4 regions of the Streptomyces avidinii genome follow, and region 1 is predicted to be linked to each of the others. Evidence: riboswitches for the same ligand, from Rfam matches in the RefSeq annotation. Region 1 holds a riboswitch; each other region holds the start of a gene.
The links. A riboswitch is a leader RNA that binds a small molecule or an ion and turns the genes downstream of it on or off. The one in region 1 is predicted to bind cobalamin.

Region 1 (7,247 bases):
CGGCGGCGGTGATCACCGGGCCCTCGTCCACGTAGAGCACGTCCGGGTCGACGACCGCCCGCGGGAAGCGGCGGGCCAGGGCCCCGGCGTGCATCCAGTGCGTGGTGCACCGGCGGCCGTCCAGCAGCCCGGCCGCGCCGAGGACGTACGCCCCGCTGCACACGCTCAGGACCCGCGCACCGCGGTCCACGGCCCGGCGCAGGGCCGCGAGCAGGGGTTCGGGGTAGATGCGCCGGTCGGCGTTGCCCGCGGCGGGCAGGCAGATCAGGTCGGCCTCCTCCAGCCGGTCCGGCCCGTGCGCGGGCGTGATCGAGAAGGCGCCCCCGCCCACGGTCAGTGGCCCCTCCTCCGCCGCGCACACGGCGAAGTCGTACACCGGTACGCCCATGTCACTGCGATCGATTCCGAACACCTCGCAGAAGATCCCCAGCTCGAAGGGGGCGACTCCGTCGACGAGGGCCACGGCCACGTTGTTCATCATGAGAGCAGTGTGGCAGTAATTCGGTCTTCCATGACAGTACTGCCACTGTCGATCATGGGCGATCAGGCGGACAGTAGAGGTATGACCACCTTCGTGAGTTACCTCGTCGTCCTCGCCTTCGCCGCCCTGCTGCTCGGACCCGGCCTGTACGGGATCCTGCGCGACCGGCGCATCGACCGGCAGCTGCGGGCCGTCGCCACCCGGCTGGTGTGGCTCCCGCGCCAGCGGTCGGGCGGCCTCCCGCCCACCCCGCGCCGCTCCGGCGGGTGGCACCTGGGCCCCGTCATCCACTGAACCGGGGAACGCGAGAAGCCGGGACACGGATCGACCGCATCCCGGCTCCCCGGTGAGTCCCGGGCCCCTGGAAGTCCTCGAAGCCCTGGAAGTTCTAGAAGTTCTAGAAGTCCTCGTCCAGGTCGACCGTGCCCTCGACCGCGACCTGGTAGGCCGACGGACGGCGCTCGAAGAAGTTCGTCAGCTCCTGCACGCCCTGGAGCTCCATGAAGGAGAACGGGTTCTGCGAGCCGTACACCGGCGGGAACCCGAGACGGACCAGACGCTGGTCCGCGACGCACTCCAGGTACTCGCGCATCGACTCGGTGTTCATGCCCGGCAGGCCGTCACCGCACAGGTCGCGGCCGAACTGCAGCTCCGCCTCCACGGCCTCCTTCAGCATGTCGGTGACCTGCTGCTGGAGAGCGTCGTCGAAGAGCTCCGGCTCCTCCTTGCGGACGGTGTCCACGACCTCGAACGCGAAGTTCATGTGCATGGTCTCGTCGCGGAACACCCAGTTGGTGCCGGTGGCCAGACCGTGCAGCAGACCGCGCGAGCGGAACCAGTACACGTACGCGAAGGCGCCGTAGAAGAACAGGCCCTCGATGCACGCGGCGAAGCAGATCAGGTTCAGCAGGAAGCGGCGGCGGTCGGCGGCCGTCTCCAGCCGGTCGATCTTCTCGACCGAGTCCATCCACTTGAAGCAGAACTGCGCCTTCTCGCGGATGGAGGGGATCTCCTCGACCGCGTCGAAGGCGGCCGCGCGGTCGTCCGGGTCCGGCAGGTAGGTGTCGAGCAGCGTCAGATAGAACTGGACGTGCACGGCCTCCTCGAACAGCTGGCGCGACAGGTACAGGCGCGCCTCCGGGGAGTTGATGTGCTTGTAGAGCGTCAGCACCAGGTTGTTGGAGACGATCGAGTCGCCCGTCGCGAAGAACGCGACCAGCCGACCGATCATGTGCTGCTCGGAGGGCGTCAGCTTCGCCAGGTCGGCGACGTCCGAGTGGAGGTCGACCTCCTCGACGGTCCAGGTGTTCTTGATCGCGTCCCGGTAGCGCTCGTAGAAGTCCGGGTAGCGCATGGGGCGGAGCGTGAGCTCGAAGCCCGGGTCCAGGAGGTTCTTGGTGTCGTTGGAGCGCATTACTGGCAGGCCTCGCAGGACTCGGGGTTCTCAAGGGAGCAGGCCAGCGCCTCGGCGTCGGCGACCGCCTGCGGCAGCTCGACGGGGGTGGCCGCCTGCGCGGCGCGGGCGATCTTCGTCGCCGGGCGGGAGCGCAGGTAGTAGGTGGTCTTCAGGCCCTGCTTCCAGGCGTACGCGTACATCGAGCTGAGCTTGCCGATGGTGGGCGTCTCCAGGAACAGGTTCAGCGACTGCGACTGGTCCAGGAACGGCGTACGGGCCGCCGCCATGTCGATCAGGCCGCGCTGCGGGATCTCCCACGCCGTGCGGTACAGCTCGCGGACCTCGGCCGGGATCCAGCTGAAGCCCTGGACCGAACCGGAGGCGTCGCGCAGCGCCTCGCGGGTCTGGGCGTCCCACACGCCGAGCTGCTTCAGCTCCTCCACCAGGTAGCCGTTCACCTGGAGGAACTCACCGCTGAGCGTCTCGCGCTTGAAGAGGTTGGAGACCTGCGGCTCGATGCACTCGTACACGCCGGCGATCGAGGCGATCGTCGCCGTCGGGGCGATGGCGAGCAGCAGGGAGTTGCGCATACCGGTCTCGGCGACGCGGGCGCGCAGCGCCTCCCAGCGCTCCGGCCAGTTCAGCTCGACGTCGTAGTGGTCCGGGTGCAGGACACCGCGGGCGGTGCGGGTCTGCTCCCAGGCCGGCAGCGGGCCGCTGCGCTCGGCGAGGTCGCACGAGGCCTCGTAGGCGGCCAGCATGATGCGCTCGGAGAGCTTGGTGGACAGGGCCTTCGCCTCGGGGGAGTCGAAGGGCAGCTTCAGCTTGAAGAAGACGTCCTGGAGGCCCATCGCGCCCAGGCCCACCGGGCGCCAGCGGGCGTTGGAGCGGCCGGCCTGCTCGGTCGGGTAGAAGTTGATGTCCACCACGCGGTCGAGGAAGGTGACGGCGGTACGGACGGTCTCGTCGATCCGCTCCCAGTCGATCTCGCCGTCCACGACGAAGGCACCCAGGTTGACCGAGCCGAGGTTGCAGACGGCGGTCTCGCCGTCGTTGGTGACCTCGATGATCTCGGTGCACAGGTTCGAGGAGTGCACGACGGTGCCCGGCTCGGCGGTCTGGTTCGCCGTGCGGTTGGAAGCGTCCTTGAAGGTCATCCAGCCCTGGCCGGTCTGCGCGAGGGTGCGCATCATCCGGCCGTACAGGTCGCGGGCGGGCATGGTCTTGCGGGCCAGGCCGTCCGCCTCGGCCTTGCGGTAGGCGGCGTCGAAGTCGTCGCCCCACAGGTCGACCAGCTCGGGCACGTCGGCCGGGGAGAACAGCGACCACTCGGCGTCGGCGTTCACGCGGCGCATGAACTCGTCCGGCACCCAGTGGGCGAGGTTCAGGTTGTGCGTACGGCGCTGGTCCTCACCGGTGTTGTCGCGGAGCTCCAGGAACTCCTCGATGTCCGCGTGCCAGGTCTCCAGGTAGACGGCGGCGGCGCCCTTGCGGCGGCCGCCCTGGTTCACGGCGGCGACGGAGGCGTCGAGGGTCTTCAGGAACGGCACGATGCCGTTGGAGTGGCCGTTGGTGCCGCGGATCAGCGAACCGCGGGCGCGGATGCGGGAGTACGACAGGCCGATGCCGCCGGCGTGCTTGGAGAGCCGGGCCACCTGGTGGTAGCGGTCGTAGATCGAGTCGAGCTCGTCCAGCGGGGAGTCCAGCAGGTAGCAGGAGGACATCTGCGGGTGCCGGGTGCCGGAGTTGAAGAGCGTGGGGGAGGACGGCAGGTAGTCCAGGCGGCTCATCAGCCGGTACAGCGAGGCCACTTCCTCCACGGCCTGCACGCTGTCGTCCGCCGCGAGGCCGCAGGCCACGCGCAGCATGAAGTACTGCGGGGTCTCGATGACCTGACGGGTGATCGGGTGGCGCAGCAGGTAGCGGCTGTGCAGGGTGCGCAGACCGAAGAAGCCGAAGCGGTCGTCGGCGCCCTCGGCGAGGGTGAGCTCGACGAGCGAGTCCAGGCGGCTCGCGTGGGTGCGCACGAACTCGGCCGTGCGGTCGGCGATGAGGCCCTCGCGGTGGCCGACCTCGACGGAGGCCGAGAAGGAGGTGGAGCCCTGGCCCGCGGCCTCGTCCCGGACGGCCAGCGTCAGCAGGCGGGCGGCGAGCCGGGAGTAGGCCGGGTCCTCGGAGATCAGACCGGCGGCGGCCTCCGTGGCCAGCCCGCGCAGTTCGGCATCGTCGGCGGCGGAGCTGCGGCCGCGCAGGGCGGAGGCCGCGACCCGGCCGGGGTCGGTGTCGGGGAGGTCCGCCGTCAGTTCGGTGAGGGTACGCAGCAGCGTGGCCCCCGGGCCCTCGGTGTTGTCGCCAGAAGTGGACTCGGCGCGCGGTGCGGAAGGCGCGATGGTCACGGCGGGAGCTCTCCCTCGCTCGGCCCGGTCATCGGCGGAGCGGGGCGCGAGCGGGCGCATGCGGGCGCGACAGGAACGCGTACCCCGCATGGCGTCCACCGGCCCAACCGCGAGGCCCGGACGTGTCGGCACCCGGTTCGGTCGAGCCGGGCGCGCTGACGGCAGGTCATCGGACTTGGTGTCCGGATGCCGGACACTTCATACCGTTGCGGGACAGTTCCGGATTCTCACCGGATTCCCCTGCGGCGACAGCAGGCATGAGCATACATGTGGGGGCGGCCCGATGCGGCAACCCCCACATGTAGTGTCGGCGTGGCTACAGCTTGAGCCGATACGTGAGGAGTGTCAGGCCTTCGATCGGCGCCCAGTCCCGCTCCGGCGTGCGTACGAAGCCCAGGCGCGTGTAGATCCGGTGGGCGCCGGCCATGCTGCGCTGGGTGGAGAGCACGATGCCCGTGACCCCCTCGACGGCCCGCGCCCGTTCGATGCACGCCCGCACCAGAGCCTCGCCGGCGCCCTGGCCGCGCGCCGCGTGGGCCACCGCGAGCATCCGGAACTCCGCCTCGTCGGGGGCGGCGATGTCGGCGAGCGGGCTGCCGGGCGCGGCGAAGGTCACCCCGCCCAGCACCCGCCCGTCCCGCTCGGCGACGAGCACCTCGGCCGAGGCCGCCCGGCCGGCCACGTCGCGCAGCACGTGTAGGTATGCGTCGTCCTCGTTGAAGTCCAGATGCCCGTCGGCGAGGTAGGCCTGCGCCGTGATCTCGCCCAGCTCCGCGTAGTCGGCGGGCACCACCGTTCTGATCACCATGTCCATGCGGTCGAGTGTGCAGGACGGGTGCCGGCGGGCGGCGCCGTCGCCGGAGACGGCTGAACAGCGCGAAGGCCCCGCCGGAAGCAACCGGCGGGGCCTTCGGCGCGCGGGGCGGCTCAGCAGCAGCGGAAGCCCTCGCGGGGGTCCGCCTCGCGCGCGTCCGTACGGGCGCGTTCGAAGGCGCGGCGGGTGAGGACCTCCGCGTCCGGGTCGTGGGAGCGGGCGTGGGCCACGTACCGGTCGTACGCGGCCTCGCCCGAGAACTCCCGTACGTAGAACCGGGCCCTGGCCAGCGCGCTCCGTACGGTGCTCACGCCACCGGCTCCTTGACGTGTCCGCCGCCCGCGTCCGGGCCCGCCGCGGCGAGCTCCGCCCGCTCGTCCGCGGTGGCGATCAGACCGGCCGGGGCGACGATCTTCGACTCGGTCCACGGGACCTCGGAGAGGGTCGCCGACTCCGGGTTGCGGACGGCCTTCAGGCAGGTCCGGGCCGCGTCCGCGAGGACCACGATGATCAGGACGGCGAAGAAGGCGCACAGCACGCCGTCGACCGTGGCATTGGTGACCACGGTGTGCATGTCGTCCATGTTCTTGGCCGGCGCCAGCACCTTGTCGGCGTCGATTCCGGCCTGGTACTTGTCGCGCTGGGCGAAGAAGCCGACCTTCACGTCCTCGGAGAAGATCTTCTGGTAGCTCGCGGTGAGGGTCACGGTGGCGTCCCAGACCAGCGGAACGCCCGTCACCCAGGCCCACTTGAGCCGGCCGGACTTGACCAGCAGCGTGGTGCAGACGGCCAGCGCGACCGCGGCGAGCAGCTGGTTGGCGATGCCGAAGAGCGGGAAGAGCTGGTTGATGCCGCCCAGCGGGTCCTTGATGCCGACCCACAGGAAGTAGCCCCAGCCGCCGACGACGATCGCGCTCGCGAACCACACGCCGGGCTTCCAGCTGACGTCCCTGAAGGACTTGTGCACGTTGCCGAGGGTGTCCTGGAGCATGAACCGGCCCACGCGGGTGCCCGCGTCGAGCGTCGTCAGGATGAAGAGCGCCTCGAACATGATCGCGAAGTGGTACCAGAACGCCTTCATGCCCGCGCCGCCGATCACGGCGGAGAAGATCTCCGACATTCCGAGTGCGAAGGTCGGCGCGCCGCCGGTGCGGGAGAGCAGGCTGGCTTCCTCCACGTCCTTGGCGGCCTGGGCGAGGGCCTCGGGGGAGATGGCGAAGCCGAAGTTCGTCACCGCCTGGGAGGCGGACTCGACGGTGGTGCCGATGACGCCACCGGGGGAGTTGACGGCGAAGAAGAGGCCGGGTTCGATGATGCAGGCCGCGATGATCGCCATGACGGCGACGAAGGACTCGGTCAGCATCGCGCCGTAGCCGATCATGCGGACCTGGGTCTCCTTCTGGATCATCTTCGGGGTGGTTCCCGAGGAGACCAGGGCGTGGAAGCCGGAGAGCGCGCCGCAGGCGATGGTGATGAAGACGAACGGGAACATCGACCCGGCGAAGACCGGTCCGTCGCCGCTCGCCGCGAAGTCGGTGACCGAGGGCATCTTCAGCGTGGGCATCGCGATGACCACGCCGAGCGCGAGGAGCGCGATGGTGCCGACCTTCATGAAGGTGGAGAGGTAGTCGCGGGGCGCGAGCAGCATCCACACCGGCAGGACCGATGCGAGGAAGCCGTACACGACCATCCAGATGACCAGCGTCTCCTTCTCCAGGGTGAAGGTCCCGGCGAAGGAGGACTCGGCCACCCAGCCGCCCGCGACGATGGCGAGCAGCAGCAGCGCGACGCCGATGACGGAGACCTCGGTGACCCGGCCCGGCCGCAGGACGCGCAGGTAGAAGCCCATGAAGACGGCGATCGGGATGGTCATCCCGATGGAGAAGACACCCCAGGGCGAGTGCGCCAGGGCGTTGACGATGACCAGGGCCAGCACCGCCAGCAGGATGATCATGATGGCGAACACGGCGACCAGGGCGGCGGCCCCGCCGACGGGACCGATCTCGTCCCGGGCCATCTGGCCCAGTGAACGCCCGTCGCGGCGGGTGGAGAAGAACAGGGTGACCATGTCCTGGACGGCCCCGGCGAAGATGACGCCCGCGACGATCCAGATGGTGCCCGGCAGGTAGCCCATCTGCGCGGCGAGCACGGGTCCCACGA
Region 2 (7,247 bases), 2.2 Mb from region 1:
GCGAACTCGCGGGCCTGCTCCAGGTCCGGGGTACCGGTCTCCACCCAGATCAGGTCGGCGTACGGGGCGTAGGCGAGGCCGCGGGCTATGACCGGCGCCATGCCGTTCCGGACCCGGTAGAAGCCCTCGGCGGTGCGCTCGCCGGTGACGAACTGCGCGTCGCGCTCGTCGACGTCGCTGGTGATCAGGTTCGCGGCGAGAGCATCGGTACGGGCGATGATCAGGGTGGGAGTGCCGGCGATGTCCGCCGCCAGCCGGGCCGCGTTCAGGGTGCGGATGTGCTGCGAGGTCGGCACGAGGACCTTGCCGCCGAGGTGGCCGCACTTCTTCTCGGAGGCCAGCTGGTCCTCGTAGTGGATGCCGGCCGCGCCCGCCGCGATCATCGCCTTGGTCAGCTCGAAGGCGTTGAGCGGGCCGCCGAAGCCGGCCTCGGCGTCCGCGACGATCGGGGCCAGCCAGTCCGTCGTGTCCGAGCCGCCCTCGGCGGTGGCGATCTGGTCGGCGCGCAGCAGTGCGTTGTTGATCCTGCGCACCACCTGCGGCACCGAGTTGACCGGGTACAGGCTCTGGTCCGGGTAGGTGTGACCGGCCTGGTTCGCGTCGGCGGCCACCTGCCAGCCGGAGAGGTAGATCGCCTGGAGGCCGGCCCGCACCTGCTGGACCGCCTGGCCGCCGGTGAGCGCGCCGAGGGCGTGGATGTAGTCCTGCTCGTGGAGCTGGCGCCACAGCCGCTCGGCGCCGCGCCGGGCCAGGGTGTGCTCCTCGCGGACGCTGCCCGAGAGCCGGACGACGTCCTCGGCGGTGTAGGTGCGCTCGATGCCCGCCCACCGGGGATCCGTCGACCAGCGCTCGGCGAGGGCCGCTGCCGTCGTCTTCGTCGTGTCTGCCATGACCGTCACCGTCTCCATGAGTGCGAATCGATGGCACGAGGTGCCATCAAGTTGGATCGCGGCCCGCCGTACCGGTGTGGAACGAGCTGAGCAATGTTGCCGGACCACTCGCCGTAACCTGCCGAATCGCCGACATCAGGGCGTGAATCGGGACCGGTTGGTACGGGCGCTGCTGCCTGTTCCGGCGGGCCGCAGGACGACTCTCCCAGCGACACCCAGTGCCATCAATCATGGACGGCTGCCAAGTTCTGCGAATCTTTTCGGGCCCGTTTGCCAAGTTTGCAAAGGTCTCGGGGCCCGCATCTGTGCGTAGGGTGGGGCTCTGGGGAAGCCGGGCCGAGGGAGGGCGATGAGCAAGACGTACGCGGGCGCGCGGCTGCGGCGGCTGCGCGAGGAACGCCGGATGAGCCAGGCCGACCTGGCCCGAGTCCTGGCGATCTCGCCGAGCTACCTGAACCAGATGGAGCACGACTCCCGCCCGCTGACCGTGCCCGTACTGCTGCGGCTCACCGAGGCCTTCGGCGTCGACCCGGGCTTCTTCTCGGAACGCGACACCGGTCGCCTGGTCGCGGACCTGCGCGAGGCGCTGGCCGGCGAGGTGGCCGAGGCCCGGGTCTCGGCCACGGACCTGGCGGAGCTGGCATCCCGTATGCCCGCCGTCGCCCGGGTGCTCCTCGACCTCGGGCGGCGCAGCCAACTCCTCGCCGAGCGGCTGGCGGGAGCCGACGACGACCGGGAAGGGGCACCGGGGACCGGTGGGCCGCGCTCTGCGCACGAGGAGATCCGGGAGTTCTTCTACCGTCGCCAGAACTACCTCCACGACATCGATCTCGCCGCCGAGGACCTGGCCCGCGCCATCCGGATCCGGCCCGGGGAGGTCGTCCGTGCCCTGTCGGTGCGCCTTGCCGACCACCACGGCGTCCGGGTGGCCGCCGACTCCGAGCGGCTGCACCACTACGACGACTCCGCCCGCGTACTGCACCTGTCCGCAGGGCTGCGACCCGGTCAGCAGGCCTTCCGGATGGCCACCCAGCTCGCGCTCCTGGAGCACGCCGACGAGCTGGACCGGCTCGCGTCGGAGGACTTCGCGGCCGGATCCACCGCGCACGGGCTGGCCAGGATCGGCATCGCCAACTACTTCGCCGCCGCGTTGATCCTCCCGTACAAGGCGTTCCACACCGCCGCGGAGGAATTCCGTTACGACATCGAGCGGCTCACCGACCGGTTCGGCCTGGGCTACGAGACGGTGTGCCACCGCCTCAGCACCCTGCAACGCCCCAGGCTGCGCGGGGTCCCCTTCTCGTTCGTCCGGGTGGACCGGGCGGGCAACATGTCCAAGCGGCAGTCCGCGACCGGATTCCACTTTTCCCGCGCCGGCGGCACCTGCCCGCTCTGGAACGTCTACGAGGCGTTCGCCGCCCCCGGACGCATCCACGTCCAGGTCGCCGCCATGCCCGACGGGCAGCGCCACCTCTGGACCGCCCGCGCCGTCACCCGCCACCGCGGCGGCTGGGGCGCACCCGGCAAGACCTTCGCCATCGGCCTGGGCTGCGAGATCCGGCACGCCTCCCGGCTCGTGTACTCGGACGGGCTCGACCTGGACAACACCGGGGCCGCCACTCCCATCGGCATGGGCTGCCGCCTCTGCGAACGGCTCGACTGCCCCCAGCGGGCCGTCCCGCCGCTCGGACGGCCGCTGGCCGTGGACGAGAACACCAGCACCTTCGTCCCGTACCAGGTCGCCGACCGCGCACAGTGACGCGATCGACGACGCGCCCGACGACGTGCCCGATGACACGGTTCACCGCGGGCTCCTCTCCTCATCCGAGGCGAAGGGCTTCCGCCGTCGTCACCGCCTCGCCGGCCCGGACCCCGTGCAGGACGTGGGCCAGGACCTCCGCGCCGCGCACGACGCGGGGGCCCGGCCGGTTGAAGTAGGCGGGTCCGTCCAGCACCCACACCTCACCGGACCGCACCGCCGGCAGGTCCTCCCACCCGGGCAGGGACGTCAGCAGTTCCCGCTCGCGCAGGGTGCGTTCCGGGGCGAACCCGCACGGCATGACCAGGAGCACGTCCGGGCGGGCGGCCCGGACCGCCTCCCAGTCCATCGGCCGGGTGTGCTCGCCCGGGGCGGCGATCAGCGCCTCTCCGCCCGCGCACGTGATCTGCTCCGGCACCCAGTGCCCGGCCGGCCAGAGCGGATCCAGCCATTCGATCGCCACCACACGGGGCCGCGGCCGCCCCGCGGTGAGGGTCCGTACGGTATCCAGCCGTGCGGCGAGCGCCTCCCGGCGGGCAAGCGCGTGATCCCGTACGCCGAGCAGCTCGCCCACCGTGACCAGGCAGTCCAGTACGTCGCCCAGGGTGCGCGGCTCCAGGCTGAGCACGCGGGGCCCGCCGTCCAGGACGCGCACCGCCCGGCTGACTCCCTCGTAGGAGACGGCGCAGACGTCGCACAGGTCCTGGGTCAGGACCACTTCGGGGGCCAGGGCGCCGAGGGCGTCGGTGTCGAGGGTGTAGAGCGAGGAGCCGCTGTGCGCGGCGCCGCCGACCGCGTCGGAGATCTCCCGGCTGCTCAGGGTGTCCGTTGAGAACTCGGCGGAGGTCACCACGGGCACGCCGGCCACGTGCTCCGGGGGCCAGTCGCACTCGTGCGTACGGCCCACCAGGTCGGCGGCCAGGCCGAGCTCGGCCACGATGTCGGTGGCCGCGGGCAGCAGCGAAACGATGCGCATTCCTTGACTGTAGGCCCTGGTCCGGGGGCTTTTCACACGTCCGCGCCGCGGCCGGGGGTGGACTTACTAGGACGTCCAACTATATCTTCGTGGCAAGCCCGCGGTGCAGGGAAGCCGGTGTGAATCCGGCGCGGTCCCGCCACTGTGACCGGGAAGTGTGCTCTTCAGCAGTACAGGCCACTGACGGAATCCATCCGTCGGGAAGGCCGGAGAGCGCGCGATGATCCGGGAGTCAGGATACCGGCCGTGGGATGTTCCGTGTTGTCCACGAGGATGGAGCAGACACGCATGGCACCGGTACGTGACCACGGCCCAGGTGATCCGGCGGAGTACCCGAACGGCGAGGCCCTGTCCCCGCGTTCGTGACTCGACGAGGGCGCCCCGGCCCTCCCCTGTCCCGCGGCCCCAGCCCGCGGTGCGCACCCCGATCGGTGCCGCACCGCCCCTGCGCCGCGCCTTCCTCGGATCTCACCTGACGAGAGCAGGCTTCGATGGTCCGCGAACTCACCCACTTCATCGGCGGAAAGCACACCACCGGCACGTCCGGGCTCTTCACCGACGTGTACGACCCCAACACCGGTACGGTCCAGGCCCGGGTCCCCCTGGCGGGCCGTGCCGACACCGAGGCGGCGATCGCCGACGCCGAGGAGGCCCAGCAGGAATGGGGCCGGTGGAACCCGCAGCGGCGCGCCCGCGTCATGCTGCGCTTCCTCCGGCTCGTCGAGGGCGAACGCGACGCGCTGGCCCGGCTGTTGTCCTCCGAGCACGGCAAGACCATCGCCGACGCGCACGGCGATCTGCAACGCGGCCTGGAGGTAGTGGAGTTCGCCGCCGGTGTCCCGCACCTGCTGAAGGGCGAGTTCACCGACAACGCGGGCACCGGGATCGACGTGCACTCGCTGCGCTCACCGCTGGGCGTGGTCGCCGGGATCACCCCTTTCAACTTCCCCGCGATGATCCCCCTTTGGCAGGCCGCACCCGCACTGGCCTGCGGCAACTCCTTCGTCCTGAAGCCCTCCGAGCGCGACCCGTCCGTACCGCTGCGCCTCGCCGAACTGTTCCTGGAGGCGGGCCTGCCGCCGGGTGTGCTCAACGTGGTCAACGGCGGCAAGGAGGCCGTCGACACCCTCCTCGAGGACCCGCGCGTGCCGGCCATCGGCTTCGTCGGATCCACCCCGGTCGCCGCGCACATCTACGCCACCGCAGCCGCCCACGGCAAGCGCGCCCAGTGCTTCGGCGGCGCCAAGAACCACATGATCGTGATGCCCGACGCCGACCTCGACCAGGCCGTGGAGGCGCTCATCGGCGCCGGCTACGGCTCGGCGGGCGAGCGCTGCATGGCCATTGCCGTCGCCGTCCCCGTCGGTGAGGAGACCGCGAACGCCCTGGTGGCCAAATTGACCGAGCGGATCGCCACCCTTCGCGTGGGGCGCTCCGACGACCCCGAGGCCGACTTCGGGCCGCTGGTCAGCCGGGACGCGCTCGACCGCGTGAACCGCTATGTCGGCATCGGAGCCACCGAGGGCGCCGAACTCGTCGTCGACGGACGCGGGTTCACCCTGCCCGGGCACGAGAACGGCTACTTCGCCGGAGCCACCCTCTTCGACCGGGTGACCCCGCAGATGCGGATCTACCGGGAGGAGATCTTCGGCCCGGTGCTGTCCGTCGTCAGGGCCGCCGACTACGAGGAGGCCCTGCGGCTGCCCACCGAGCACCCGTACGGCAACGGTGCGGCCGTCTTCACCCGTGACGGGGACACCGCGCGCGACTTCACCCGCCGGGTGGGTGCCGGCATGGTCGGCGTCAACGTGCCGATCCCCGTGCCCGTCGCCTACCACACCTTCGGCGGCTGGAAGCGGTCCGGCTTCGGGGACCTGAACCAGCACGGCCCCGACTCCATCCGCTTCTGCACCCGCACCAAGACCGTCACCTCGCGCTGGCCCTCCGGGGCCAAGGAGGGCGCGAGCTTCACCATCCCGACGATGGGATGAGCGCCGTGACCACCCTCACCGAGGACCAGCTCGCCCTCGCCGAGGTCACCCTCGACTTCGCCCAGGAACACCTCGCACCGCACGCGGTCGCCTGGGACCGGGACAAGCACTTCCCGGTCGACGTGATCCGGCGGGCCGCCGCCCTCGGCCTCGGCGGGGTCTACGTGCGCGAGGAGCACGGAGGTTCCGGACTCGGCCGGGCCGACGGCGTCCTCGTCTTCGAGACCCTCGCCACCGGATGCCCGTCCATCGCCGGATACCTGTCCATCCACAACATGGTCGCCTGGATGGTCGACCGGTACGGGGACCGGGCCCAGCGCCGCCGCTGGCTGCCGGGCCTCTGCACGGCCGGCACGCTCGGCAGCTACTGCCTCACCGAGCCCGGAGCGGGCTCCGACGCGGGCGCCCTGCGCACGCGCGCCGAGCGGGACGGCGACCACTACGTCCTGACCGGCGTCAAGCAGTTCATCTCCGGCGCCGGAGCCGCAGGCGTGTACGTCGTCATGGCCCGGACCGGAGAGATGGGGCCCCGGGGGATCTCGGCGTTCGTCGTCGAGCGGGACGACCCCGGGGTCTCCTTCGGCGCCGACGAGCAGAAAATGGGCTGGAACGCCCAGCCCACCCGCCAGGTCGTCCTCGACGGGGTGCGCCTGCCCGCCGACCGGCGGCTCGGCGCCGAGGGCGACGGGTTCCGCATCGCCATGAACGGACTCAACGGCGGCCGGCTCGGTATCGCCGCCTGCTCGCTGGGCGGTGCGCAGAGCGCCCTGGACCGCAGCCTCGCGTACCTCGCCGACCGGGAGGCCTTCGGGGCCCGGCTGCTGGACGCCCAGGCCCTGCAGTTCCGGCTCGCGGACATGGCCACCGGGCTGGCCGCCGCCCGCGCCCTGGTCCGTACGGCCGCCGAGGCCCTCGACGCGGGCGGGTCCAAGGCCGCGGAGCTCTGCGCGATGGCCAAGCGGTTCGCCACCGACACCGGTTTCGACGTGGCCAATGAGGCGCTCCAACTCCACGGTGGCTACGGCTATTTGAGCGAATACGGCATCGAGAAGATCGTCCGCGATCTCCGCGTGCACCAGATCCTGGAAGGGACCAACGAGATCATGCGCGTCATCGTCGCCCGCGGCTGACGGAGGCTTTGCGATGAGCGGAGAAGAACACGTCCTCGTCCGCGTCGAGGGCCGGGTCGGCCGGCTCGTCCTCAACCGCCCCAAGGCCCTCAACGCACTCAGCCACTCCATGGTGCTCCGCATCGAGGAAGCCCTGACCTCCTGGCGCGACGACCCGGCGGTGCAGACGGTGGTGATCTCCGGAGCGGGGGAGCGCGGGCTCTGCGCGGGCGGCGACGTCCGCGCCATCTACGAGGACGCCCGCACGGGAGGCACGGCCTCGGCGGACTTCTGGCGCGACGAGTACCGGCTCAACGCGCTGATCGCCCGCTATCCGAAGCCGTACGTCGCCCTCATGGACGGCATCGTCATGGGCGGAGGCGTCGGCATCTCGGCCCACGGCTCGGTCCGGATCGTCACCGAACGCTCCCGGGTCGCCATGCCCGAGACCGGCATCGGGTTCGTTCCCGACGTCGGCGGTACCTACCTCCTCGCCCTGGCACCCGGTGAACTCGGCACCCA
Region 3 (7,247 bases), 2.2 Mb from region 1:
CGGCGACGGCGTCCGCGAGTTCCGCCACCTGGGCGGCGACGCCGTCGCACAGGGCGCGCACCAGGTGCCCGGCGGTGGTGTCGAGGCCCAGACCGGTGACGGAGCCCCGCAGGTCGCCCCGCCACCACGGAGCGGCGAGCCCGGCGAGCGCCGGGACGAAGGTGACGCCACCCGCGTCCGGGACGCTCCCGCCCACGCTGTCGATGTCCGCGGCGCCGGAGATCACCCCGAGGTCGGTGAGCCAGCGCACGGCGGAGGCGGCCGTGTACACCTGCCCGTCGAGGCAGTAGCTGGTCCGGCCGGCGAGCCGCCAGGCGACGCAGCCGACCAGCCCGGAGGTACTGCGCAGGGGGCGCGGGCCGGTCTGCGCGAGCAGGAACGCGCCGGTGCCGTAGGTGCACTTGGCGGTGCCGGTCTCGGTGACGCTCTGGGCGAGCAGGGCGGCCTGCTGGTCGACGAGCAGTCCCGTCAGGGGCAGTTCGGGACCGAAGGCGGTGGTGGTGCCGACGTGGGTGTCCGCGTCGACGACCTCCGGCAGCCGTTCGCCCGTGAGGCCGTAGGCGTCGAGTGCCACGTCCGACCAGCGGGTGGTGTCGAGGTCGAGCAGCTGGGTGCGGCCGGCGGTCGCCGCGTCGGTGACGAAGGCGCCGGTGAGGCGGTGCACGAGCCACACGTCGCTGGTGGTCACGACGCCGCGCCTGGTCAGGTGGCGGCGTATCCAGGCCATCTTGGGGGCGGCGAAGTACGGATCGAGCGGGAGGCCGGTCGTCTCCCGCAATGCCGCTGCGTGCGGGGCCAGTTCGGTGCAGAGCTGTTCGGCGCGCCGGTCCTGCCAGACGATCGCGTCGGTCAGCGGCTCGCCGGTCGCCGGGTCCCAGGCGAGTACGGTCTCGCCCTGGTTGGCGAGGCCCACCGCCACCACGGGCTCGCCGGCCGCCGCCAGCGCGGCGCGTCCGGCGTCGACGACCGAGTTCAGCAGCTCGCCGGGGGCGACCTCGACGCGGCCGCCCGGCAGGTAGCGGGGCCGTACGGGGGCGGATCCGGAGCCGATGACCCCGCGTACCGGACAGACGACGAGCGCCTTGGTCCCCGAGGTACCTTGATCGACAGCGAGCACCGGGCCCGTCATCACCGCTCCGTCCCTGGTGTCACCGTGATCGAACATCGGTCGGAAGCCTTCACCAGCGGACGTCGCCCGTCAAGATCCGCCCGCGACAGTCCTGCGCCGGTTTCGCGCCACTGACGCATAATCACATCTCGCTCCTGGCTTGATACTTGCGTTCGAACAAGATTCTGGGTGCGAATGCTCACGATCGCTCTATAGTGATCGCCGATCAACGGGCAGCGACATCGACCGTGGGTCAACGGCGGGGGTTCGCCGAACAGTTCTCGCATGGTTCACGCATCCCTGGCACCGGGCAAGGCTGCAGCGCGGCGGCCGAGCACCGGATCGACCCACCCTCCATGCGATCCGAGGACTGATGATCAGGACCACCGCAGCACACGCCCGACCGGGCCGCCGTCGCCGCCCGTCGCCCGGGACGAGGTGATGGCGGGCAGCGATTTCCGGCCCGTCTACCATCCGGCCGGCCACGACAACGAGCTGCGTTCCGCCGCCCAGGACGTGCGCAGCGGGCGTTGGGTGTCGATGGCGCGCTTACTCGAACGCACCGACGGCTGGGGGCTGTGGACCCAGCGCACCCAGGTCCTCGCCGCCGTCTCCGCCGGATCCGACGTGGTCAAGGCCTGGCGGGCCGAGGAACCGAACAGCGTCGCCGCACTCGTGATGCACACGCGCGTCACCGTCGAGCGGGCCGTCCGCGCCCACCGGGCCGGACACCCCCGCACCGGTGAGCTGTGGCAGGAGGCCTGGGAAACCTGCCGGGAGGCCGCCGGCATCAGCCCCGCCGACCCCGTGCCCTGGGTCTGCCTGCTCGCCCTCGCCCTCCTCGACGACCACCGGCAGATGGCCGAGCACCGGATCGCGCCACCCGGCCCGATGCTGCCCCCGGGCCCCTGGGGCATCCTCGCGGAGGCCGACAAGCGCGACCCGCACAACCGCGAGGCGTACCACCGCATGCTCCAGTTCGTGTACGCGGGCACGCCCGGACCGCTCTCCGAGGCGGCCAACTTCGTGCACTGGGCGGCCGGTTCCGCACCCCCGGGATCTCCCCTGCACGTCCTGCCGCTGTACGTAAGGGTCGAGCGCTACCGGCGCGAACGGGGCCAGGAGCGGGCACTCGACCTGCACTGGGTCGCGGAGGACGCCGTCCGCGACGCCCTGCACGCGATGGACACCTGGTTCCACCACGCCGACCTGCCGCGCGCCTCCCCGCTCGATCTGAACCAGCTCGCCCATGCCCTGTGGGGAGCCCTCCAGTTCGAGGAGGCGGCCCGGGTCTTCGACACCATCGGGCCTTACTGGACCACCGTGCCATGGGCCCAGCGGACCCGTGACCCGGCCGACCGCGCCCTCGCCGAGGAGGTGTTCCTGCAGGCCAGGTCTCGCAGCCTGGCCGGCCGGAACTGACCCCCGCCTCCTTCCCCACGGCACGGCCCCGCTCGCTCCACCCACACCCCCAGGCTCCACCGTCCCCCGTGCTCCACAGACCCCCGGAGGTACCGCCGTGTCCAGAACCGAATGGGCAGCCCGCCCGGATCGCAAGGCCCCACCCCAGCAGGACGAGGAACAACGGCTCAGGGAACTCGGCTACCAGCCCGTGCTCGCCCGCCGGATGGGCGGCTTCGGCAACTTCGCCATCAGCTTCTCGGTCATATCCGTCCTCTCCGGCTGCATGACCCTCTACGGCTTCGGCATGGGCTCCGGCGGCCCGGCCGTGATGCTGTGGGGCTGGGTCGGCGTCGGCCTCTTCGTGCTCTGCGTGGGCCTCGCCCTGGCGGAGGTGACCAGCGCCTACCCCACCTCCGGGGCGCTCTACTACATGGCCGACCGGCTCGGCGGACGCCGCTGGGGCTGGTACACGGGCTGGCTCAACCTGCTCGGCCTGCTCGGCGCCATCGCCGGGATCGACTACGGCGCGGCCCTGTTCACCGGCGCCTTCCTCAACCTGCGCTTCGGGTTCGTGCCCACCCCCGGCTCGACCTTCCTGATCTTCCTGTGCATCCTGCTGCTGCACGCCGCGCTCAACCTCTTCGGCGTCCGCCTCGTCAGCGTGCTCAACTCCATCAGCGTCTGGTGGCACCTGGGCGGTGTCGCCGTGATCGTCGGCGCCCTGGCCTTCGTACCCGACAACCACCAGTCGGCCTCGTTCGTCTTCACCGAGTTCGTCAACGACACCGGCTGGGCCAACCCGTTCTACGTGGCGGCGGTCGGCCTGCTGCTCGCCCAGTACACCTTCTCCGGCTACGACGCCTCCGCGCACCTCTCGGAGGAGACCTCCAACGCGTCCGTCTCCGCCGCCAAGGGCATCGTCCGGGCCATCTGGGTCTCCTGGATAGCCGGTTTCGCCCTGCTCGCCGGCCTCACCTTCGCCATCCAGGACTACGCGGCCGTCCAGGGCAGCGCCACCGGCGTCCCGCCCGCCCAGATCTTCATCGACGCGCTGGGCTCGGGCGGCGCCACCGCCCTGCTCCTCGTCGTCATCGTCGCGCAGCTCTTCTGCGGCAACGCCGAGGTCGCCGCCGCGAGCCGGATGGTCTTCGCGTTCAGCCGTGACAACGCACTGCCCGGCTCCGCGCTGTGGCGCAAGGTCAGCAGCCGGACCCAGACGCCGGTACCGGCCGTCTGGCTCGCGGTCGCCGTAGCGGGCGTACTGGCCCTGCCGTCGCTGTACTCCGCCACCGCCTACGGGGCCGTGACCGCCATCAACGTCATCGGCATCACCCCGGCCTACGCCATCCCGATCTACCTTCGCCTGCGCGCCGGCAACCGCTTCGAGCCCGGCCCCTGGAGCCTGGGCCGCTGGAGCAAGCCGATCGGCTGGATCGCCGTCGTCTGGGTGGCGCTCGTCACCGTCCTCTTCTGCCTGCCCCAGAAGTCCCCGGTCACCATCGACTCCATGAACTACGCCGTGATCGCCCTGGCGGTGGTCCTGGTCCTGGCCAGCGTCTGGTGGTACGTCGCCCGCCGCTCGTACGGCACCCCGTCGGCCTACGGCAACGCCCGCGAACAGGCGGAGATCGCCGAGGACATCGTCTGACCCGCCCGGCACGAGACCGTGCGGCCGGACGCGCGTCACGTCCGGCCGCACGGGCGACCGGCGACGCCGCCGGGCCGCAGGCACCGGTCGAGCTTCCGCCGCAGGCCGCGGCACGCGCCGGGCGGACGATGGCCGACCTCCCTTGCTCCGTCGGGCGGATCGTGCCGCCTTCATGTCCTACGCCCCGGACGCCGACCGGCTGGAGGCGCTGTCGGACCGGCTCGTGCTCGCCCGCGGCAACGACTCCGCGGCGAACTGCCGTACCGCCCGGCCGCTTTGCCGGCCGAGCGGTACGGCTGGGCTGTCTCATTTTCGCGGTCCGGCATGTGGACGGCTTTAGTCACGCTCCGGCGAGTCCGCCTAGGGTGGTTTCCGCAGCTGGTTCGCCCCGTCCGCCAGGCGGGATGCGTCGTAAGAGGGAACCCGGTGGGAATCCGGGACTGCCCCGCAGCGGTGAGCGGGAACGACCGCCGTCATACGCACTGGGACCGGACAACGGTCCTGGGAAGCGACGGCCAGTAGGTGCCCGCCGGGAGACCGGCAGGCGTGCCCGCGAGTCCGAAGACCTGCCCGTTGCCCGCACGCGACCGTTCGCATGCGGCCATTCCGGTGACCTCGTGGGCGGGTCGGCGTACACAACGAGCGGCACGTGCGGCATCTTCCGCGACGTGGGCCGCCCGTTCTGTCGTTCCCTTCGCGTCCGCGTCCCGTCCGCGGGATGTTCAGGACACATCTCGCGAAGGAGAGTTCCGTGACAGCGAAGCCCGCGACCGCGGCAGCACGAGCCACCGTTTACGGCTACGCCCGCCAGGGACAGAACCGCGAACTGAAGAAGGCCATCGAGGGCTACTGGAAGGGCCGCGTCACCGCCGACGCCCTCCGGCAGACCGCCGCCGACCTCCGCCGTTCGAACTGGCAGCAGCTGGCCGACGCCGGCATCACCGAGGTGCCGACCGGTGACTTCTCGTACTACGACCACGTCCTGGACACCAGTGTCATGGTCGGCGCCGTTCCCGAGCGGCACCGCGCGGCCGTCGAGGCGGACGCGCTCGACGGCTTCTTCGCGATGGCCCGGGGCACCCAGGACGTCGCCCCGCTGGAGATGACGAAGTGGTTCGACACCAACTACCACTACCTCGTCCCCGAACTCGGCCCGGACACCGTCTTCACCGCCGACTCCACCAAGCAGGTCGCCGAGCTGACACAAGCGCTCGCGCTGGGCCACACGGCCCGCCCGGTCCTGGTCGGCCCCGTCACCTACCTGCTGCTGGCCAAGCCCGCCCCGGGCGTGGCCGCCGACTTCCAGCCCCTGACCCTGCTCGACCGGCTGCTGCCCGTCTACGCCCAGGTCCTGGCGGACCTGCACGCCGCCGGCGCCGAGTGGGTGCAGCTGGACGAGCCCGCCCTGGTCCAGGACCGTACCCCGGCCGACCTGAACGCCGCCGCCCGCGCCTACCGGGAGCTCGGCGCACCGACCGACCGGCCCAAGCTGCTCGTCGCCTCCTACTTCGACCGGCTCGGCGACGCCCTCCAGGTGCTCGCCGCCGCGCCCGTCGAGGGCCTCGCGCTGGACTTCACCGAGGGCGCCGCCGCGAACCTCGCCGACCTCGCCGCCGTCGGCGGCCTGCCCGGCAAGCGGCTCGTCGCAGGTGTGGTCAACGGCCGCAACATCTGGATCAACGACTACCAGAGGTCCCTGACCACCCTCGGCACCCTCCTGGGCCTCGCCGACCGGGTGGACGTCGCCGCGTCCTGCTCCCTCCTGCACGTCCCGCTGGACGCCAACGCCGAACGCGACATCGATCCGCAGATCCGCCGCTGGCTCGCCTTCGCCCGCCAGAAGACCACCGAGATCACCACCCTCGCCCGCGGCCTCGCCCAGGGCACGGACGCCATCACCGCCGAACTCGCCGCCAACCGCGCCGACCTCGCCTCCCGCGCCGGCTCCGCCATCACCCACGACCCGGCCGTCCGCGCCCGTACCGGCGCCGTCACCGACGCGGACGGACGCCGCTCACAGCCGTACGCGCGGCGGACCGTCGCGCAGCGCGCCCACCTGGGCCTGCCCCTGCTGCCCACGACCACCATCGGGTCGTTCCCGCAGACGAACGAGCTGCGCACCGCGCGCGCCGGTCTGCGTGCCGGGCGCATCGACGCCGCCGGGTACGAGGAGCGGATCAAGGACGAGATCCGCGAGGTCCTCTCCTTCCAGGAGAAGACCGGGATCGACGTCCTGGTGCACGGCGAACCCGAACGCAACGACATGGTGCAGTACTTCGCCGAGCAGCTGACGGGGTACCTCGCCACCCAGCACGGCTGGGTGCAGTCCTACGGCACCCGCTACGTCCGCCCGCCGGTGCTGGCCGGGGACATCTCCCGCCCCGAGCCGATGACCGTGCGCTGGACCTCGTACGCCCAGGCGCAGACGACCAAGCCGGTCAAGGGCATGCTGACCGGCCCGGTCACCATGCTCGCCTGGTCCTTCGTACGCGACGACCAGCCCCTCGGCGACACCGCCCGCCAGGTGGCACTCGCCCTGCGCGACGAGGTGGGCGACCTGGAGGCGGCCGGCACCTCGGTCATCCAGGTCGACGAGCCGGCCCTGCGCGAGACCCTCCCGCTGCGGGCCGCCGACCACGCGGAGTACCTCGCCTGGGCCACCGAGTCCTTCCGGCTCACCACCAGCGGTGTCCGGCCGGACACCCAGATCCACACCCACATGTGCTACGCGGAGTTCGGCGACATCGTCCAGGCCATCGACGACCTCGATGCCGACGTCATCAGCCTGGAGGCCGCCCGCTCCCACATGCAGGTCGCGGACGAGCTCGCCGAGCACGGCTACCCTCGTGAGGCGGGTCCCGGCGTCTGGGACATCCACTCCCCGCGCGTCCCCAGCGCCGAGGAGGCGGCCGCACTGCTGCGCAAGGGGCTCCGGGCCATTCCCGCCGAGCGGCTCTGGGTCAATCCCGACTGCGGCCTGAAGACCCGTGGCTGGACCGAGACCCGCGCCAGTCTGGAGAACCTCGTCGCGGCCGCCCACGAGGTCCGCGCGGACCTCACGGCCGACGGTTCCTGAACCCCGTGGCC
Region 4 (7,247 bases), 2.6 Mb from region 1:
CATTGGGTGAAGTAGCCGACCTTCTTGTACGGACGGTCGTGGCCGCCGTCGGCCTGCGCGGCGGCGGCGGGCGCGAAGGCGGTCAGCAGGGAGAGGGAGCAGGCGGCGACGGCCAGCCTGCCGAGCATGCTGCGGCGCATGGGCTTCCTTTGCGGATGCGGGGAGCGGGGCGTGTGCGCGTGCGCTGTGCATGCCGGAAACTATTGGTCTGGACCAGAGTGGTCAAGGGGGCGGCCGAAACTCGCCGCCGGCTACGGGAGCGGAAGCGGAAGGCTCCACTGGCCGACGTCGTCGGCCAGTCCGCCGTTGAGGGCGAACTGGACCGCGGCGGGTTCGGCGTCGGCGGGGAGCCGGAAGGTGACGAAGCCCTCCGCCGCGGCGCCGGGGTCGAGCGTGACGGTGCCGGGGAAGGCCGGTCCGGCCGCGGTGGGCAGGTCGAGCCCGGTGAACCGCTGCCCGTCGGCGTCCAGGAGATGCGTGGCCGGGGAGGGGGAGTCCTGGTAGACGGCGGTTCCGGTGTTCTCCAGGCGGAAGCGCGTCGCGACGAGCCGGTCGGGGCCGGCGGGGTCGTCGGGGTTCGTGGGGGACGCGGGTGCCGTGGGGTCGACCACCTGCGTCAACGTGACATCGAGCCGCTCGCCGGGCAGGTTCCCGGCGAGGGAGATCGTCTCGCCCGAGTCACCGGGGGCGAAGCCCAGCAGGGCGGGGGCGAGGAGCGCGAGCGCCACGAGGAGCCGTCGACCTCGGCGCATGACGGAACCTCCCGCTCCACGGGTCCCCCTGCCCACGATCCTCCGCACCCCGGGCTCCCGCCACCCTTCACTGCCAGTAGCTCCTGGGACGCGGCCCCACCACGACCTCGTTCGGCCATACCTCCCGGACCTGGCGGTACTGCCGGCGCAGCTCCTCGACCCAGCCGTCGCCCACGTCCAGCCAGAGGCGGACCGATGAGGCGGACACCTCCTCGTCGGCGACCGTGACGACGGGCACGGGCGTGGAGAACCGGCGGTCGACCTCGACGCGGATCCCGTTGCCACCGCGGCCACCGGACTCCCCGGCCGGCGGCCAGGCCGTCTCTTCCGGATCCTGCCGGGCCCGCGGTGCCCGGCACCGCACCTCGCCGCGTTGTCGGGCCCGCCCCGTCGGCCAGCCGGATCAGATCCACCTCGACGTCCCCAACCATTGGCCCCTGCCCAACCCCGAGACGATCACCACCTTCACACCTCGCATCACGCCTCGTCGGCGGGGAAGGGGGCGTTCTCGATCTGTACCGGACTCAGTGGGCTCGCTGGTTCCCAGGCGCGCGGATCGTATGCACGAAGCGTTCGGTCGGCGGGACAAGCTCTCGGACGGCGACCTCCACGAGGTGCGCCGGAGCGTCGCCCTCCGTCAGGGCCGTCACGTACTCGATGGCCTGGGCGGGGGTCAGCACAGGTAGTTTCCGGCGCAGCATGCGCAAGGCGCAGAGCCTTCCGCCGGCGGACGTCACCGCCCCGACCTCGTCGTGGAGATCGTCCACCGCAGTCCGTTCGGTCTCGCCTCTGATACGGACTCGGTAGTCCCGCTCCCACACCCCGGTCAGAGCCGAGACGACGCTGATCTGGTGCAGACCGCCGTCGACCCGGTCAACCAGGTACGGTCCGTTTCCGACCAGTGCGGAACTCGGTTTCCGGGTGCGGATGTACTCCTCGGAGGTCCAGGAGACGATCCACACCAGCTCGTGCCGCCGTGCCTGCACGATGGCCGTACGTATCGGGTCCAGCCCGATCGCCAGTTCCCTCCGGTAGTCGCGGTCCAGTTCTTCTTCGACGATCCGGATCGCGGAGTCTCGTCCCACCATGCGTGCAGCATCCCCGATGGGCTCGACCGGTGACCAGCAGGTTTCCGTCTCGCCGCGCGGTTCCGGCGGTGACAGTTAATCAGTGGAGCTCCGGAGCCGGCCGTGCCATGGTTGATCCACCGAAGGGGCGTAGCTCAGTTGGCCAGAGCACCGGTCTCCAAAACCGATGGTCGCAGGTTCGAGTCCTGCCGCCCCTGCAACGTGTCAGCAGCCATACCCATGAAGCCCGGACGGGCGACTTCTCCCGTCCGGGCTTCGCTGCGTCCACCACCGGACCACCCGGACCCGGTGGCCTGGTGGCTTCTGGCAGACTGGGCGCGTTACCCAGGCGGTGCAGGACAGGAAACCGGTGCGATTCCGGTGCGGTCCCGCCACTGTGACCGGTCCTTCCCGCGAGGGAGACCGGGAGTCAGACACTGACGCACCGCCTCCCTCGCAGTTTCACGTACCAGGGGACGCGGATCCCCCGGAGAGGCCTCGTCATGCTGTCGCGTTCCCGCGCCGCCGCCCTGCGCGCGCTCATACCCGTCGCACTCCTGATACCCCTGGCCGCGTGCGCCGGTTCCCCCGGGGTGGGGGAGGACAGGGCCGCGGGGAACCCCGCCGCCGCGCCCGGGTTTCCGTACACCCTCACCAACTGCGGTGTGAGCAGCACCTACCAGGCCCCGCCGCAGCGCGCGGTCACCATGAACCAGCACGCCACCGAGCTGCTGCTCGCCCTCGGGCTGGGCGACCGGATCGCCGGGTCCGCCTACCTCGACGACGCGGTGCTCCCGGTGTACCGGCCCGCCTACGACAAGATCAAGGTGCTGGCCAAGGAGTACCCCTCCAAGGAGATCCTGCTCGGCGCCGACCCCGACTTCGTCTACGGCGGGTACGCCAGCGCCTTCGACAAGGGACAGGGCCGCGACCGCGAGGGACTCGCCACCTCCGGCATCAACTCCCGGCTCAACGTGGAGTACTGCACCGAGGGCAAAGTCGGCCTCGACCAGCTGAAGACCGAGATCACCGAGGTGGCCCGCACCTTCGGGGTGCCCGAGCGCGGCGCGAAGCTCGTCGAGGAGGAGCAGCGCCGCATCGACGCCGTGACCGCCCGGGTCAAGGACCGGCCCCGGCCGTCCGTCTTCGTCTACGACTCCGGCGAGGCCTCCGCCGCGACCTCCGGCGGCAACGGCATCGGCAACGAGATCGTCTCGCTCTCCGGCGGCACGAACGTCTTCGCCGACCTCAAGGACACCTTCGGCGACGTGTCGTGGGAGCAGGTCATCGAGCGCCGGCCCGAGGTCGTCCTCATCTACGACTACGGCGGCACCACCGTCGAGGCCAAGAAGCAGCGACTGCTGAACGACCCGGCCCTCGCCGAGGTTCCCGCCGTCAAGAACCGGCGCTTCGTGGTGCTGCCGCTCTCCTCGGCCGTCCTCGGCGTGCGCGTCGCCGACGCCGTCGAGTCCCTCGGCGCGCAGCTCCACCCCACCGCCCCGTGAGGCTGCGCACCGTCGCAGTCCTCCTCGTCCTGGCCGCCGCGCTCGTCGTCTCCGCGGTGGCCGGCCTCGCGCTGGGGGCGGTCCGGATCGCCCCCGAGCGCGTGTTCGACATCGTCCTCGGCGGCCTGTCGGGGGAGCGGCGCACCGGCGCCTTCGCCGCCATCATCTGGGACGTCCGGCTGCCGCGCGTCCTCCTCGGGGCCGTCGTCGGCGCCGGGCTCGCGGTCGCGGGCACCGTGCTGCAGGCCCTCGTACGCAACGAGCTCGCCGACCCCTTCCTGCTCGGCGCGTCCTCCGGGGCCTCGGCCGGCGCCGTCCTCGTGATCGTCTTCGGTACGGGGGCCTTCGCGTTCGGCATGGGCCTGCCGCTCGCCGCCTTCGCCGGGTCCATGGCCGCGCTCGTCGCCGTCTACGCGATGGCCCGGCGCGGCGGAACCATGACCACCGGACGGCTCACCCTCGCCGGCGTCGCCGTGCAGTACATCCTGTCCGCCCTCACCAGCCTCGTCCTCGTGCTCTCCGCGCACCCCGACCAGATCCGCTCCGTCCTCTTCTGGACCCTCGGCGGCCTCGGCGGGGCCCGCTGGGACGAACTGACCCTGCCCGCCCTCGCGCTGCTCCTCGGCACCGGACTGCTCCTCGCCCTCGCCCGGCCGCTCGACCTGCTGCTGGCCGGAGAGGAGGGAGCTCGTACCCTCGGCCTGGACACCGGGCGCTTCCGCGCCGCCGCCTTCGTCCTCACCTCACTCGTCATCGGCGTGCTCGTCGCCTACAGCGGGGCGATCGGCTTCGTCGGGCTGATGGTTCCGCACGCCGCCCGCATGGTCGTCGGCGCCGGGCACCGGGCGCTGCTGCCGGTGGCCGCGCTGGGCGGGGCGGTGTTCCTGGTCCTGGCCGACCTGGTGGCCCGTACCGCGGCCGCGCCCGCCGAGATACCCGTCGGCGTGGTCACCGCACTCGTCGGCGGGCCGTTCTTCCTGTGGATGCTGCGCCGCTCCACCCGGACCGAGGGGGTCACCGGATGACCGGGAAGCGCGAGGCGGCGCCGCCGGTGGGACTCGCCGTCGAGGGCGTACGTTACGAGATCGACGGGCACACGCTGCTGCACGGCATCGACCTCACCGCCCGCCCCGGCGAGACGGTGGGTGTGGTCGGCCCCAACGGCAGCGGCAAGACCACCCTGCTGCGCTGCGTCTACGGAGCCCTGCGCCCCACCGCGGGCCGCGTCCTGCTGGACGGCGCGGACGCGGAGGGGCTCACCGTCAAGGACCGGGCCCGGCGCGTGGCGGTCGTACCGCAGGACGCGAGCGGCACCCTCGGGCTGACCGTCCGCGAGGTCGTCGCCATGGGGCGCAGCCCGCACAAACGGTTCTGGGAACAGGACGGACCGGGCGACGCACGGCGCGTCGCCGAGGCCCTGGAGACCGTCGACGCCGGCCGCTTCGCCGCCCGCCGCTTCGACGAGCTCTCCGGCGGCGAACGCCAGCGGGCCCTGGTGGCCCGCGCCCTCGTCCAGGACCCGGGCCTGCTGGCCCTCGACGAGCCGACCAACCACCTCGACATCCGCTACCAGCTGGAGATCCTGGCCCTGGTCCGCACCATGCCCGCCACCGGTCTGCTCGTCCTGCACGACATCAACCTCGCCGCCGCCTACTGCGACCGGCTGTACGTCCTTTCGGGAGGCCGGGTCGCCGCCTCGGGCCCGCCGCGCGAGGTGCTCACCGAGGAACTGCTGGCCGAGGTGTACGGCGTACGGACCCGCGTCGAGGTCCACCCGGACACCGGCGCGCCGAACATCGTCTACCTGCCCCTGGACGGGGACAGGCGTACGACGGCCGGATGACCTCCGGGGCCGGTGCCGGGGCCGGGAGCGGGGCCGGGAGGCGGAGCCACGGCTGCGGCGGCCTACTCGGCGCCGGGGTCCTGGTACCCGTACGGACGGGTGATGATCTCCATCCCGTGCCCGCTGGGGTCCGTGAAGTAGACCCCGCGGCCCCCGTCGTTGTGGTTGATCTCGCCGGGGTGCTTGCCGTGCGGGTCGGCGAAGTACGGGACCCCGGCCGACCGGATCTTCTCGAACGCCACGTCGAACTCCTCCTCGGAGAGGAGGAACGCGTAGTGCTGCACGGTGAGGGACTCGACCGGGATCGTCGCGAAGTCCAGGGTGACGCCGTTCGAGGTGTCGACGGGGATGAAGGGGCCCCATTCGGTCCCGACCTCGAGACCGAGGATGTGGGCCAGGAAGGTGGCGGATTCCCGGTTGTCACGGGAGTGGATGATCGTGTGGTTCAGCTGGACGGACATGAGTGAATGCCTCCGAAAGGCACGTCGCGGCGCCTCCATGCCTCACCCGGTCGGTGACCGACACGCGATGCCGTGATCACGATCCTAGACACCCCGTTCGGGCGCAGTCCACCCCCTTTCGCCCGTCCCGGAAGGCAGCAGCCACCGGCTCCCACCGGCTGCCATCGGCTCCCCTCGGCCCGCACCGGAGCCTGCGTCCCTCACGAACTCCCGTACACGGCCTCGACGTTGTCCTGCGCCGGGTGTGTCCGGCCGGCCGGGCCCGCGGCGAACACCCGCAGGAGGTTCTCGGTCACCCGCGTGGTCAGCGCCCCCGACCGCGCGTCCAGACCGTGGTTGCGCCCGCTCCGCCCGTCACCCGTCGCATCCAGCGCCTCCACCCACCGCATCGTCCCGGTCGCGAAGACCCCCGCCCCGCTCGGCACCGTGTAGTAGGCCGTGTCCTGGTGGCTGGGCCGGCCCTCGCACACCACGGGGGAGTGGGCCAGTATCTCGATCGGCCGGGGCGTCGGGAAACCGGTGTTGACCTTGTCGTACTCGACGCCGACCAAGTGCTCGAAGCGGTCGCCCGCCTTCGCGCCGGTGCCCTCGAAGAGCCAGTGCCCCGGATTGGTGACCACGTACGGGGCGTCCACCGGATAGCCGTCGTAGATCACTCCGAGCAGTGAGCTCTCCGGGTCGGCGCCGGGCGCCGAGCGGAAGTCCACCGTCGCCGGGTGGCCCCGCTTGAACCCCGGATCCTGCTCGTAGGAGGACTTGTAGCAGACCAGTGTGCGGTCCGGCCCCAGGTCGGAGGGCTCCAGCCGGATCCGGCGGAAGCAGCAGTTCGCCCCCAGGATCGCGATATTGGTTCCGGCATCGCGCGCGGCCGTGAAACGCTCCCGCTGCTCCGGCGACCAGTACTCGTCGTGCCCGAGGGAGAGCACCGCGGTCGCTCCTTCCAGGAGCCGCTTCTCCCGCGCGACGTCGGTGGTGGTCGTGTACGCGAGGGGTATGCCGAGCCGCTCGGCCAGCGCCACCAGCGGAGCCTCGTACACCAGGAACAGGCCCGCGCCGTCGTCGTAGTCGTACGGCCGGTCGAAGCTCACGGCGAGGGAGCGGGAGGCGAACCCGCCGCTGGGGCCGTCGTAGCTGCCGTAGCCGCCCCAGCGGTTGTACGCCTGCCAGGTGGCCACCGCGTTGACCACGACGGTACGTCCGGCCGTCGACGCCGAGCGGACCGTGAGCGGTACGAAGCGCTGGCCCTCGCCGCCCTGCGCGTCCAGCCGCAGCAGGTAGCAGCCCTCCGGCCAGTCCTTCGTCCCGACCGTGGCGCTACGGGTCCACCGCGTGCGGACCGTCCGGGTCCCGGCGTCCACCGAGTGCTCCGGCTGGCGGGACCCGGGCAGGGCCTCGGAGCGCCACACCAGCCGTGCGCGGGCGCCGCCGTACCAGCCCATCCGGTAGGCGGAGACGGTGAACCGGGGCGCGGTCGTCGACACGTGCAGCCCGAAGGATTCGCCGGGCAGCACACTGACCCGGTCCGCGAAGCCCTCGATCGCCCGCGCCGGGCCGGCCTTGGTCACCGGCCAGTCGGCGTGGCCCGGGCGGGCGTTCTCGGCCTTGACGTCGAAGCCTTG

Region 2: linked by a shared signal. The riboswitch ahead of OG373_RS05305 (CoA-acylating methylmalonate-semialdehyde dehydrogenase) and the one ahead of OG373_RS14385 (ribonucleoside-diphosphate reductase subunit alpha) in region 1 are both predicted to bind cobalamin.
Region 3: linked by a shared signal. The riboswitch ahead of metE (5-methyltetrahydropteroyltriglutamate--homocysteine S-methyltransferase) and the one ahead of OG373_RS14385 (ribonucleoside-diphosphate reductase subunit alpha) in region 1 are both predicted to bind cobalamin.
Region 4: linked by a shared signal. The riboswitch ahead of OG373_RS03325 (ABC transporter substrate-binding protein) and the one ahead of OG373_RS14385 (ribonucleoside-diphosphate reductase subunit alpha) in region 1 are both predicted to bind cobalamin.

The regions. Positions count from the first base shown of each region.
Region 1 covers NZ_CP108863.1:3,323,440-3,330,686, reverse strand. Annotated here, with positions in the region: gene OG373_RS14400 (helix-turn-helix domain-containing protein) at 1-481, opposite strand, end outside; gene OG373_RS14395 (hypothetical protein) at 563-775, shown strand; gene OG373_RS14390 (ribonucleotide-diphosphate reductase subunit beta) at 879-1,895, opposite strand; gene OG373_RS14385 (ribonucleoside-diphosphate reductase subunit alpha) at 1,895-4,273, opposite strand; cobalamin riboswitch at 4,416-4,545, opposite strand; gene OG373_RS14380 (GNAT family N-acetyltransferase) at 4,590-5,087, opposite strand; gene OG373_RS14375 (CstA-like transporter-associated (seleno)protein) at 5,201-5,398, opposite strand; gene OG373_RS14370 (carbon starvation CstA family protein) at 5,395-7,247, opposite strand, start outside.
Region 2 covers NZ_CP108863.1:1,157,739-1,164,985, reverse strand. Annotated here, with positions in the region: gene aceA (isocitrate lyase) at 1-890, opposite strand, end outside; gene OG373_RS05315 (short-chain fatty acyl-CoA regulator family protein) at 1,240-2,649, shown strand; gene OG373_RS05310 (cobalamin-binding protein) at 2,711-3,625, opposite strand; cobalamin riboswitch at 3,699-3,889, shown strand; gene OG373_RS05305 (CoA-acylating methylmalonate-semialdehyde dehydrogenase) at 4,117-5,616, shown strand; partial or broken gene OG373_RS05300 (acyl-CoA dehydrogenase family protein) at 5,613-6,763, shown strand; gene OG373_RS05295 (enoyl-CoA hydratase/isomerase family protein) at 6,760-7,247, shown strand, end outside.
Region 3 covers NZ_CP108863.1:1,147,089-1,154,335, forward strand. Annotated here, with positions in the region: gene OG373_RS05260 (FGGY family carbohydrate kinase) at 1-1,129, opposite strand, end outside; gene OG373_RS05265 (hypothetical protein) at 1,550-2,530, shown strand; gene OG373_RS05270 (amino acid permease) at 2,736-4,160, shown strand; cobalamin riboswitch at 4,523-4,749, shown strand; gene metE (5-methyltetrahydropteroyltriglutamate--homocysteine S-methyltransferase) at 4,912-7,236, shown strand.
Region 4 covers NZ_CP108863.1:706,432-713,678, reverse strand. Annotated here, with positions in the region: gene OG373_RS03350 (glycoside hydrolase family 18 protein) at 1-140, opposite strand, end outside; gene OG373_RS03345 (hypothetical protein) at 252-752, opposite strand; gene OG373_RS03340 (DUF5959 family protein) at 820-1,116, opposite strand; gene OG373_RS03335 (YrhB domain-containing protein) at 1,277-1,840, opposite strand; tRNA gene OG373_RS03330 (tRNA-Trp) at 1,964-2,037, shown strand; cobalamin riboswitch at 2,141-2,280, shown strand; gene OG373_RS03325 (ABC transporter substrate-binding protein) at 2,326-3,324, shown strand; gene OG373_RS03320 (FecCD family ABC transporter permease) at 3,321-4,349, shown strand; gene OG373_RS03315 (ABC transporter ATP-binding protein) at 4,346-5,167, shown strand; gene OG373_RS03310 (VOC family protein) at 5,230-5,628, opposite strand; gene OG373_RS03305 (N,N-dimethylformamidase beta subunit family domain-containing protein) at 5,829-7,247, opposite strand, start outside.